Regions from separate parts of the Bradyrhizobium sp. JR3.5 genome, predicted to be linked through region 4. Evidence: predicted binding sites of a transcription regulator. Region 4 holds the regulator's gene; each other region holds the start of a gene.
What was found. Region 4 encodes LexA, which represses DNA repair genes until DNA is damaged. Its sites were predicted from a motif close to TGTTCNNNNTGTGTTCNG; they were not measured.
Positions count from the first base shown of each region.

Region 1 (2,199 bases), on a different contig from region 4:
AAACGACAGGGCTTCTGCTGGGCGCGGTGGAGTAGTTCGTGGTTGTACAAGACCCTGAAGCTGTTCAATGACTACGGGGTGAAATACGACACGACGAAAGTCGCACCAACATGATAGGTCCCATAACCCTTGAACTGAAGCAAATGGGGGCGCGCAGTGCGGGAAATCTGCATGCTGCGTGCGAGGTGGAGGGGGCTGGAAACGTGCATGGCCACGAATGCATGGCCGTGCGGCGCGCCAGCCCTCGACCCTACCGATTGGACTAAATTTCCGATCACCGAAATGGTGAAACGTAAATGGCTTCCAAAGCGCCCGAGGGCGGTTCAGCATGCTGAAGAAATTATGCGGGGGCTGATGCACCGAGCCGGGAGAACGAGTCTAGTTGTTGAGGCTATGTACCGAAAGAATGACCATGTTCGTGCAAATGCGAAGGCTGATCCGTTCGCTTTGAATGCGTGGTGTTTGCAGCTGCTGGCGCTGGCCTCAGAGACGAAGCTGCCTAAAGAGTATAAGCCGGGAACCGTAACTCCGGATTTCCTGAGCCAAGTAGCGAAGTTGAGCTGGTCCGAGAACGGTCCGCTCCTGGCCAAGGAATTTCTTGAAAAGAACGGCATTCATCTCATCGTCTTGGAGCATCTTCCGAAGACGCACTTGGATGGAGCCGCACTGAAATTAGCCGATGGCACGCCCGTTATTGGGCTGACTCTGCGATATGACAGGATTGATAATTTCTGGTTCTGTTTGCTTCACGAACTGGCGCACGTCGGAAGACACTTTGAGAATGCGGTAGACGTTGGGTTCGTTGATGATCTCACGTTGCGTGAAAACGCCGGCGTGAGCCGCGATGCAAGAGAGGAAGAGGCTGACCAATGGGCTGAAGAAGCATGTGTTCCTCGGTTCATTTGGGACAATAGTGACGTGCGGTTTCATCCCACTGCAACAGGGGTGATCAATCTGGCGGGTGCGCTTCAGATCCATCCCGCTATCGTCGCAGGTCGAGTTAGGCATCAGTTTCGAAATTATCGTTTGTTGTCGCATTTTGTTGGCACAGGTGAGGTGCGAAAGCATTTCAAGAATTGTGAACAGCCCGCTTGAGAGCGAGAAAGCGATGTCGGGTCAACTCGCGGTCGATCAAGCAGTTAATGGCGACTGCGCCGACGTGACAATCTTTGCGGGATAACGCCACAGCGCGCATTACAGCGGCGTTTGGATTGAAACATTCCGTGGGTTCGCCAGGGCAATCCCCGTCGGCGGCGACGAACGGCAGCGCGACAAAACAGGTGACTTCAGCCATGGCCTGACTCCAACTGCTTGACCTGACCTGCGAATAATGTTCTTGATATGTTCCTTTGTCAATCTGGCCTGACCATGACGAATAAGCGACCCGCAAGCTGGCGAATGCCCTCCGCGAAGCAGATGGAAAAGCTGGCGTCGGAGGCTGCTCGTCGGCGCGATATCGAGAGGCCGGATCCGGCAGCGAACCGCATGGTGCCGGGTCAATCATGGGATGGAGTCCTGGCCGATCCACGCGCCGGTCTGGCAGATCAGATCGTTATCACCGAGAAAACCAGCCAGGCCAAAGACGTCCGCGCCGCAATTGGTTCGCGCTACGGTGATGTTCTTCCAGCAGAGGGCCATTTGTTCGATCTCCTCGAACCAGAGGAGGTCGTCCCGGCCTGGAAGCGGTGGTCGCCAATACTTCTGCGGCCTGAAGGTCTTTACGGAACGCGCCCGGCAGAGGGTGGCAACAAGGCCGCTAAGCTCAAGGCTATTCGCGAGGCGTTGCGCACTGCCAAACGAGTTTGGCTTGCAACCGATTGTGACCGCGAGGGCCAGCTAATCGGTCAGGAAATTCTTGAGCATTATAAGTATCGCGGTCAGGTGATGCGGGTGCTGTTCACCGCGCAGGATTCGCAGACCATCCGCGACGCATTTGGTCGCGCAAAACCTAATATCGAATATGCCCGGCTGTACGCCGCCGCTGTGGCGCGCCGACAGGCTGATCAGATTTACAATCTCTCACTCACTCGCGCAGCAACCGTCATCCTGGGGCAGGGCGCGCGAAGAGTGATTGGAGTTGGTCGTGTAAAGACGCCGACATTAGCCATTGTATGCAAGCGCGAGTTGGAAATTCGAAACTTCGTGCCGCTTGCCTATTTCGAAATTGTCGCCACCGCGAAGGTTGCGGACGGGCAATTC
Region 1 covers NZ_JBSRYV010000002.1:5,145,625-5,147,823, forward strand. Annotated here, with positions in the region: gene ltrA (group II intron reverse transcriptase/maturase) at 1-114, shown strand, start outside; gene ACVWW1_RS41710 (ImmA/IrrE family metallo-endopeptidase) at 208-1,095, shown strand; gene ACVWW1_RS41715 (hypothetical protein) at 1,070-1,294, opposite strand; gene ACVWW1_RS41720 (type IA DNA topoisomerase) at 1,417-2,199, shown strand, end outside.
Region 1: the regulator LexA is predicted to act here: its motif matches at 1,332-1,349, upstream of ACVWW1_RS41720 (type IA DNA topoisomerase).

Region 2 (2,199 bases), on a different contig from region 4:
GACCTCGAGCGGCAGCCGCAGCAGCACATAGCTCGCCTCCCTGGCGCCGGCATGCACGGCGGCATCGAGGATGCGCTCGATCTCGGAATCGTTCAGCGCCGGGATCACGGGCGCGACCATCACGGTGGTCGGGATACCGGCATCCGCGAGCCGCTTGATCGCCTCGAGCCGCTTCGACGGGGTCGAGGCACGCGGTTCCATGGTGCGGGCGAGCTTCGGGTCGAGCGTCGTCACCGAGAGTGCGACCTTGGCGAGATTGCGCTTCGCCATCCGCGCCAGGATGTCGATGTCGCGGGTCACCAGCGCCGACTTGGTGACGATGCCGACCGGGTGACCGGCGCGCTCCAGCACCTCGAGGATGCCGCGCATGATCTTCCGTTCGCGCTCGATCGGCTGATACGGATCGGTGTTGGTGCCGATCGCGATCATCCGCGCCTCGTAATCGGGCGCCGCCAGCTCCTTTTCCAGCAGCGCGGGCGCGTCCGGCTTGGCGAACAGCTTCGATTCGAAGTCGAGCCCCGGCGACAGGCCGAGATAGGCGTGGGTCGGCCGCGCGAAGCAATAGACGCAGCCGTGTTCGCAGCCGCGATAGGGATTGATCGAGCGGTCGAAGCCGATATCGGGCGAATCGTTGCGGGTGATCACCTTGCGCGAGGTGTCGAGCGCCACGGTGGTCTGGAACGGCGGCAGGTCGTCGAGGCTCTGCCAGCCGTCGTCGAAGGCAACCCGCGCCTCGGCCTCGTAGCGGCCGCTGGCGTTGGACTGCGCGCCGCGGCCGCGCCGCCGCTCGCGCTCGATCGCGACCGCAAGCTCGGGAAAAGGGGCAGGAACAGGTGAAGGTGCACCCGCCGGGTTATCGGAGGGCGCCGTTACCGGCGGGTGCTTGAGGGCATGAGAGGATGCTCGGCTCATGCTTTGAAGCTAACACAGCCCGAGAACAAATCAAGAACACGAGCTGAGAAAATCCACAAAGTGATGGCGTAAAAATCTGCAGGCGAAATGGCTGCTTTGAATATGACAAGGTGATAACACGGCCGGAGTTTCTCCACCGTTTGAGCCAGCGAAGCCTCAAATCATGCTGAGCGTGATCATCCCCACCGACGGAGTCGAGCGCACCGCGGTCGCAACGCTGGCCGCGCTGGTGCCGGGCGCGGCCGCCGGCGTCATCCGCGAGGTGCTGCTGGTCGACCGCACCAACAGCGACGTGATGGAGCGCGTTGCAGACATCGCCGGCTGTCACTTCCTGCGTTTCGAGGGCACGCGCGCCGCGGCGCTCGCGGCAGGCGCCAGGCAGGCGCGTTCGCCCTGGCTGATGTTCCTGCATCCGGGCGCGGTGCTTGACGCCGGCTGGATCGAGGAGACCACCCAGTTCATCCAGATGGTTGCGGCGAGCGGCAAGGACCGCGCCGGCATCTTCCGCTACGCCCGTGCACCCTATACCGACCCCGGCCTGCGCGACGGCCTCAAATTCGTCGCCCGGATGATCGCCGGCCCCTCGGCCGAACAGGGCCTTTTGATCGCACGCGAGCATTACGAGCGGATCGGCGGCTACCGGCCTGACGCCCGCCGCTCTGAGGCGCGCCTGCTGCGCCGGCTCGGCCGCTCCTCCCGCACCATGCTGCGCAGCCGGATCATGGTGGCGTAGGGCATACTCAAGCGAAGCAGGCACCGGTTCGCGCGAAGAAAACGCGTGAGAAAGCGCTTGCGGATTACTTGATTCCGTCAAATAATATGTTTGATGAAATCAAACTCCCATGACACCGCCCTCGAGAGCCAGGTCGCCGCAGTCCGCGGCTTCAGCCGGTTCTATACCCGCAAGCTCGGCATCATCGAGCCGAAGTTGCTGCACTCGACATTCACGCTGCAGGAAGCGCGGATCATCTACGAGCTCGCGCATCGCGCGAACTGCACCGCGACCGACCTGGTGCGCGATCTCGACCTCGATGCCGGCTTCGTCAGCCGGACGCTGGCGGCACTGCAGCGCCGCCAGATCGTGACCCGCAAGCCGTCAAAGGCCGACAAGCGCGTCAACGAGGTGGCCCTCACCGCCAAGGGCCGCACTGCTGCCGCCGATCTCGACCGCCGCTCGCGCAACGAGGTCGGCGCGCTGCTGAAGCAGATGGACGGCGACCGCCGTGCGGCCGTGGTGAGTGCCATGAGCACGATCGAGCAGTCGCTGGAGCCGCCGGCCGGGAAGCC
Region 2 covers NZ_JBSRYV010000002.1:4,618,564-4,620,762, reverse strand. Annotated here, with positions in the region: gene ACVWW1_RS39100 (PA0069 family radical SAM protein) at 1-912, opposite strand, end outside; gene ACVWW1_RS39095 (glycosyltransferase family protein) at 1,076-1,645, shown strand; partial or broken gene ACVWW1_RS39090 (bifunctional helix-turn-helix transcriptional regulator/GNAT family N-acetyltransferase) at 1,739-2,199, shown strand, end outside.
Region 2: the regulator LexA is predicted to act here: its motif matches at 934-951, upstream of ACVWW1_RS39100 (PA0069 family radical SAM protein).

Region 3 (2,199 bases), on a different contig from region 4:
AGAAGCGCGCCGCGAAATAATCCTCCTCCCTTGTGCGCTGCACATGCAGGTTGAGCTCTGACCAGAGTTCGACCGCGCACCCGTTCGCCTTATTCTTCTTGCCAGCTTGCGCGGGCGAAGGCAGCATCCTCTTGCCTGCGTCAGGTCAAGCGGCGGGCCAACGCGGGCGACAACACGAAAATCTCATAAAAACTGTGGAGGAAGACGTTATGACGCTCAATGTCTCACGACGATCCTTGCTCGCGCTCGGTGCCGGTCTCGGCGCCAGCACACTACTCGGCGGCACTGCGCAGGCGCGCGCGCCGAAGCTCGGCACGCAGACACCCTATTGGCACCGCTTCGTTCTCGGCGATGCCGAAGTGACCGTCGTCTCCGACGGCCCGCTTCCGCTCGGCGATCCCTCCGGCACCTTCACCGGCGTGCCGAAGGAAGAAGTGAAGAAGATGCTCTCCGACAATTTCCTCTCGCCCGACAATGTCGTGCTCGAGCAGAACTCGCCGATCGTCAACATGGGCGACAGGCTGATCCTGTTCGATACCGGCATGGGCACCTCGAAGGCCTTCGGTCCGACCACCGGCCGGCAGCAGAAGAGCATGCAGGAAGCCGGCATCAAGCCGGAGGACATCGACGCCGTCGTGCTGTCGCACGCGCACATCGATCATATCGGCGGCATCGTCGGCGCCGACGACAAGCCGCTGTTCCCGAACGCGCAGTACTACATCGCGCAAAGCGATCTCGATTTCTGGACCGACGAAGGCAAGATGGGCAGTCCGTTGAAGGACTTTGTGGTGCACGCCCGCAAGAACCTGCTGCCGGTGCGCGACCGCATCGTGTTCTTCAAGGACGGCCAGGAATTCCTGCCCGGCGTGCAGGCGATCGCGGCGCCCGGCCACACCGTGGGCCACACCATCTTCCTGGTGAGCTCGGGCGGCAAGTCCTTTGCCTTCCTCGGCGACCTCTCGCATCACGCGGTGCTGCTGCTGGAGCGGCCGCGGATGGAGTTCTCCTACGACACCGATCCGAAGCAGGCGGCGAACTCACGGGTCAAGCTGCTCGAGATGCTGGCCGCCAACAAGACGCCGGTGATGTCCTATCACTTCGCCTGGCCTGGCTACGGCCACGTCGCCAAGGCCGGCGAGGGCTTCCACTACTATCCGGAACCGATGCAGATGACGCTATAACGGCGGCGCATCCGGGGGCGGCGCCCGTCGCCCTCAGATGTTCCCTTAATGTTCTTGCGCTGGACAATCCGCTCCGCTACCTTGGGTGGCGGAAGATAGGGGCAGCATGGTCCAGCGGGTTTCCACCGTAGCATTCGAGGGAATCGAGGCCCGTGCGGTCGACGTGCAGGTTCAGGTCGCGCCGGGATTGCCGGCGTTTGCGATCGTCGGCCTGCCCGACAAGGCGGTGTCGGAGGCGCGCGAGCGGGTGCGCTCGGCGCTGATCGCCTCCGGCCTCGCGCTTCCCGCCCGCCGCATCACCGTCAACCTCGCGCCGGCCGACCTGCCCAAGGAGGGCAGCCATTACGACCTGCCGATTGCGCTCGGCCTGATGGCGGCGATCGGGGCGATCCCGCCGGATGCGCTGAGCGGCTTCACCGTGCTCGGCGAGCTTGGGCTCGACGGCTCGATCGCGCCGGTGGCAGGCGTGCTGCCCGCGGCGATCGGCGCCAATTCGCGCGACGAGGGATTGATCTGTCCGGCCGCCTGCGGCTCGGAGGCCGCCTGGGCGAGCCCGGACATCCAGATCATCGCAGCCCACTCGCTGATCCAGATCGCCAATCACTTCAAGGGCACGCAGGTGCTGTCGCGACCGCAGCCGAAGGTGCATGAGCGCGAGGAAACGCTGCTCGACCTGCGCGACATCAAGGGCCAGGAGAGCGCGAAACGCGCGCTCGAGATCGCGGCTGCGGGCGGACATCATTTGCTCATGATGGGCTCGCCCGGCGCCGGCAAATCGATGCTGGCGGCGCGGCTGCCCTCGATCCTGCCGCCGCTGTCGCCGTCGGAGCTGCTCGAAGTCTCGATGATCGCCTCCGTCGCCGGCGAGATCCGCGACGGCGCCCTGACCGCGCGGCGCCCGTTCCGCAGTCCGCATCATTCCGCCAGCATGGCGGCGCTGACCGGCGGCGGCATGCGCGCCAAGCCGGGCGAAATCTCGCTCGCGCATCAGGGCGTGCTGTTCCTCGACGAATTGCCG
Region 3 covers NZ_JBSRYV010000002.1:2,814,755-2,816,953, forward strand. Annotated here, with positions in the region: gene gshB (glutathione synthase) at 1-20, shown strand, start outside; gene ACVWW1_RS30380 (MBL fold metallo-hydrolase) at 210-1,181, shown strand; gene ACVWW1_RS30385 (YifB family Mg chelatase-like AAA ATPase) at 1,288-2,199, shown strand, end outside.
Region 3: the regulator LexA is predicted to act here: its motif matches at 1,220-1,237, upstream of ACVWW1_RS30385 (YifB family Mg chelatase-like AAA ATPase).

Region 4 (2,199 bases):
CGACCCGGCTCCGTGACGCGTCCAGCCTTTTGCCATGTGACCTTGTCGACCACCACGCACGTCCTCCGTGCCCGATGATGCGCCAAGGCGCGCGCCGACGCAATTCTCCAGCTGCGCCCCGGAACCCGGCGTCCGGGGTCGCTCGAAATCGCTTAGGTCATCCGCCGCTGAACAGCTCATTCCGCGGCGACGATGCGCTCAACCCAAAAACAGCGACGCAAATGCGGAGGGCCGTCGCTCCACAACCTTCGGCTTCTGCTCGACCGGCGGATGCAGTGCCGGCAATTGCAGCACGCTGACGCGTTGTCCCTCGACGAGCTGGGTCACCAGCACATGGCTGCCGTCGGGGAATTCGACCGCGTCATGATGGCGATCGGGAACGTCGGGCTCGACTTCATTGAACACGCGCCGACGCGGAAGTTCATCGTCTTGGTCCAGATCCAGCGGCTGTCGTAGCGAACGTTCTCGGCGAAAGCGAGCTCGGTGCCCGGCAGCATGCAGACCGCGACAGTGGGATCGGTCTCCGAAGCAAAGCCGCGGGTCGACGTGCCGCGGAAAGTCGTGGTGATCAGCGTCTCTCCAACAATGGCGGGGCGCGACGCCACGGCGTGCAGACTATAGTCACACATCGGATGGCTCCTCAAATCGAGGTAGCGACCCGTGCCTCTCCTTGAGGCATAGGGCCTCTACCAGAGTGGACGATAGCGAACGAGTGTCTCCTCGCTTCTGGGCGATTGTACGACTGGTCGCCCAACGCTCCCGATCACAAACACGCGACGCTGCGTGAGAGGTATCGGAGCGCATCGGGCAAACAGCACGTTACGCTATCATTCAAGGAACGATCCGATGTGTCGCTCGTTCCCGGCCGCCGCAAGTATTTGAAATTCAGTATTTGCGATAGAGGCCGATCAGCTTGCCCTGGATGCGCACCCGGTTCGGCGGCAGGATGCGCACTTCATAGGCGGTGTTGGCCGGCTCCAGAGCGATTGATGCGCCGCGGCGGCGGAAGCGCTTCAGGGTGGCTTCCTCCTCGTCGATCAGCGCCACCACGATGTCGCCGGTGTTGGCGACGTCGTTGCGCTGGATCAGCGCCATGTCGCCGTCGAGGATGCCGGCATCGACCATCGAGTCGCCGCGCACTTCCAGCGCATAGTGCTCGCCGGAGCCGAGCATGTCGGGCGGTACGCTGATGGTGTGGCTGCGGGTCTGCAGCGCCTCGATCGGCGTACCGGCGGCGATCCGGCCCATCACGGGGACCGCGACCGGACGGTTGCCGTCGTCCTCGGCGATCGGCGGCGTGCTGGTGCGCTTGCCGAGGGTGCCTTCGATCACGCTCGGGGTGAAGCCGCGGCGGCCGTTACCGCCGCCGGCCGAGAGCTCGGGCAGCTTGATGACCTCGATGGCGCGGGCGCGGTTGGGCAGGCGGCGGATGAAGCCGCGCTCTTCCAGCGCAGTGATCAGGCGGTGGATTCCGGATTTCGAGCGCAGGTCGAGCGCATCCTTCATCTCGTCGAACGAGGGCGGTACGCCGGCCTCTTTCAGACGTTCATTGATGAAACGCAGAAGTTCGTACTGTTTGCGCGTGAGCATCTCGAGTATTCCCCCGGTTGGTAGCGTCGTTCGATTCCGAGACTTTTCAGGCGGGGCCAGTCCTCAGGAGCACGGTGCTCATCACAAGCGCTCCTTCGCGGCCTCCCATTTGTACACACCAGTACTCGAAACAAATCATGAACGGACACTATATGTTCGATATGTGTTCCGCAACCACTTAATTTCCGGTGAACACATCCGGCGGGCGCTCAAGCGATGCGGTCTCCGCTGTCACTCGGGCAGCATCAGGATCTCGCATTCGCTGCTTTTGACGGCGGCAGGCGCAAACGGCGGACGCACGAGAAGTGCCCGTGCCGCAGCGAGATTCCCGAGCAGCGACGAGTCCTGCTGCGTGACAGGCGTTGCGATCAGCATGCCGTCCTCGCGCTCCTCGAGGCGTGCGCGCAGATAGTCCTCGCGCTGGTCGTTGGCGGCGAGGTCGCGGCCGAGCACTGCGCTCGCGCGGCGGTGATGAATCGCTTTTCGGCCGCTCAGTGCCCGAATCAACGGCACCAGAAACAGGAAGGCGCAGACATAGGAGGACACCGGATTGCCGGGCAGGCCGATCACCCGCATCGCGCCGAGCCGGCCATGCATCATCGGCTTGCC
Region 4 covers NZ_JBSRYV010000001.1:1,855,428-1,857,626, forward strand. Annotated here, with positions in the region: gene ACVWW1_RS09355 (hypothetical protein) at 1-53, opposite strand, end outside; partial or broken gene ACVWW1_RS09360 (hypothetical protein) at 199-629, opposite strand; gene lexA (transcriptional repressor LexA) at 886-1,590, opposite strand; gene ACVWW1_RS09370 (molybdopterin molybdotransferase MoeA) at 1,822-2,199, opposite strand, start outside.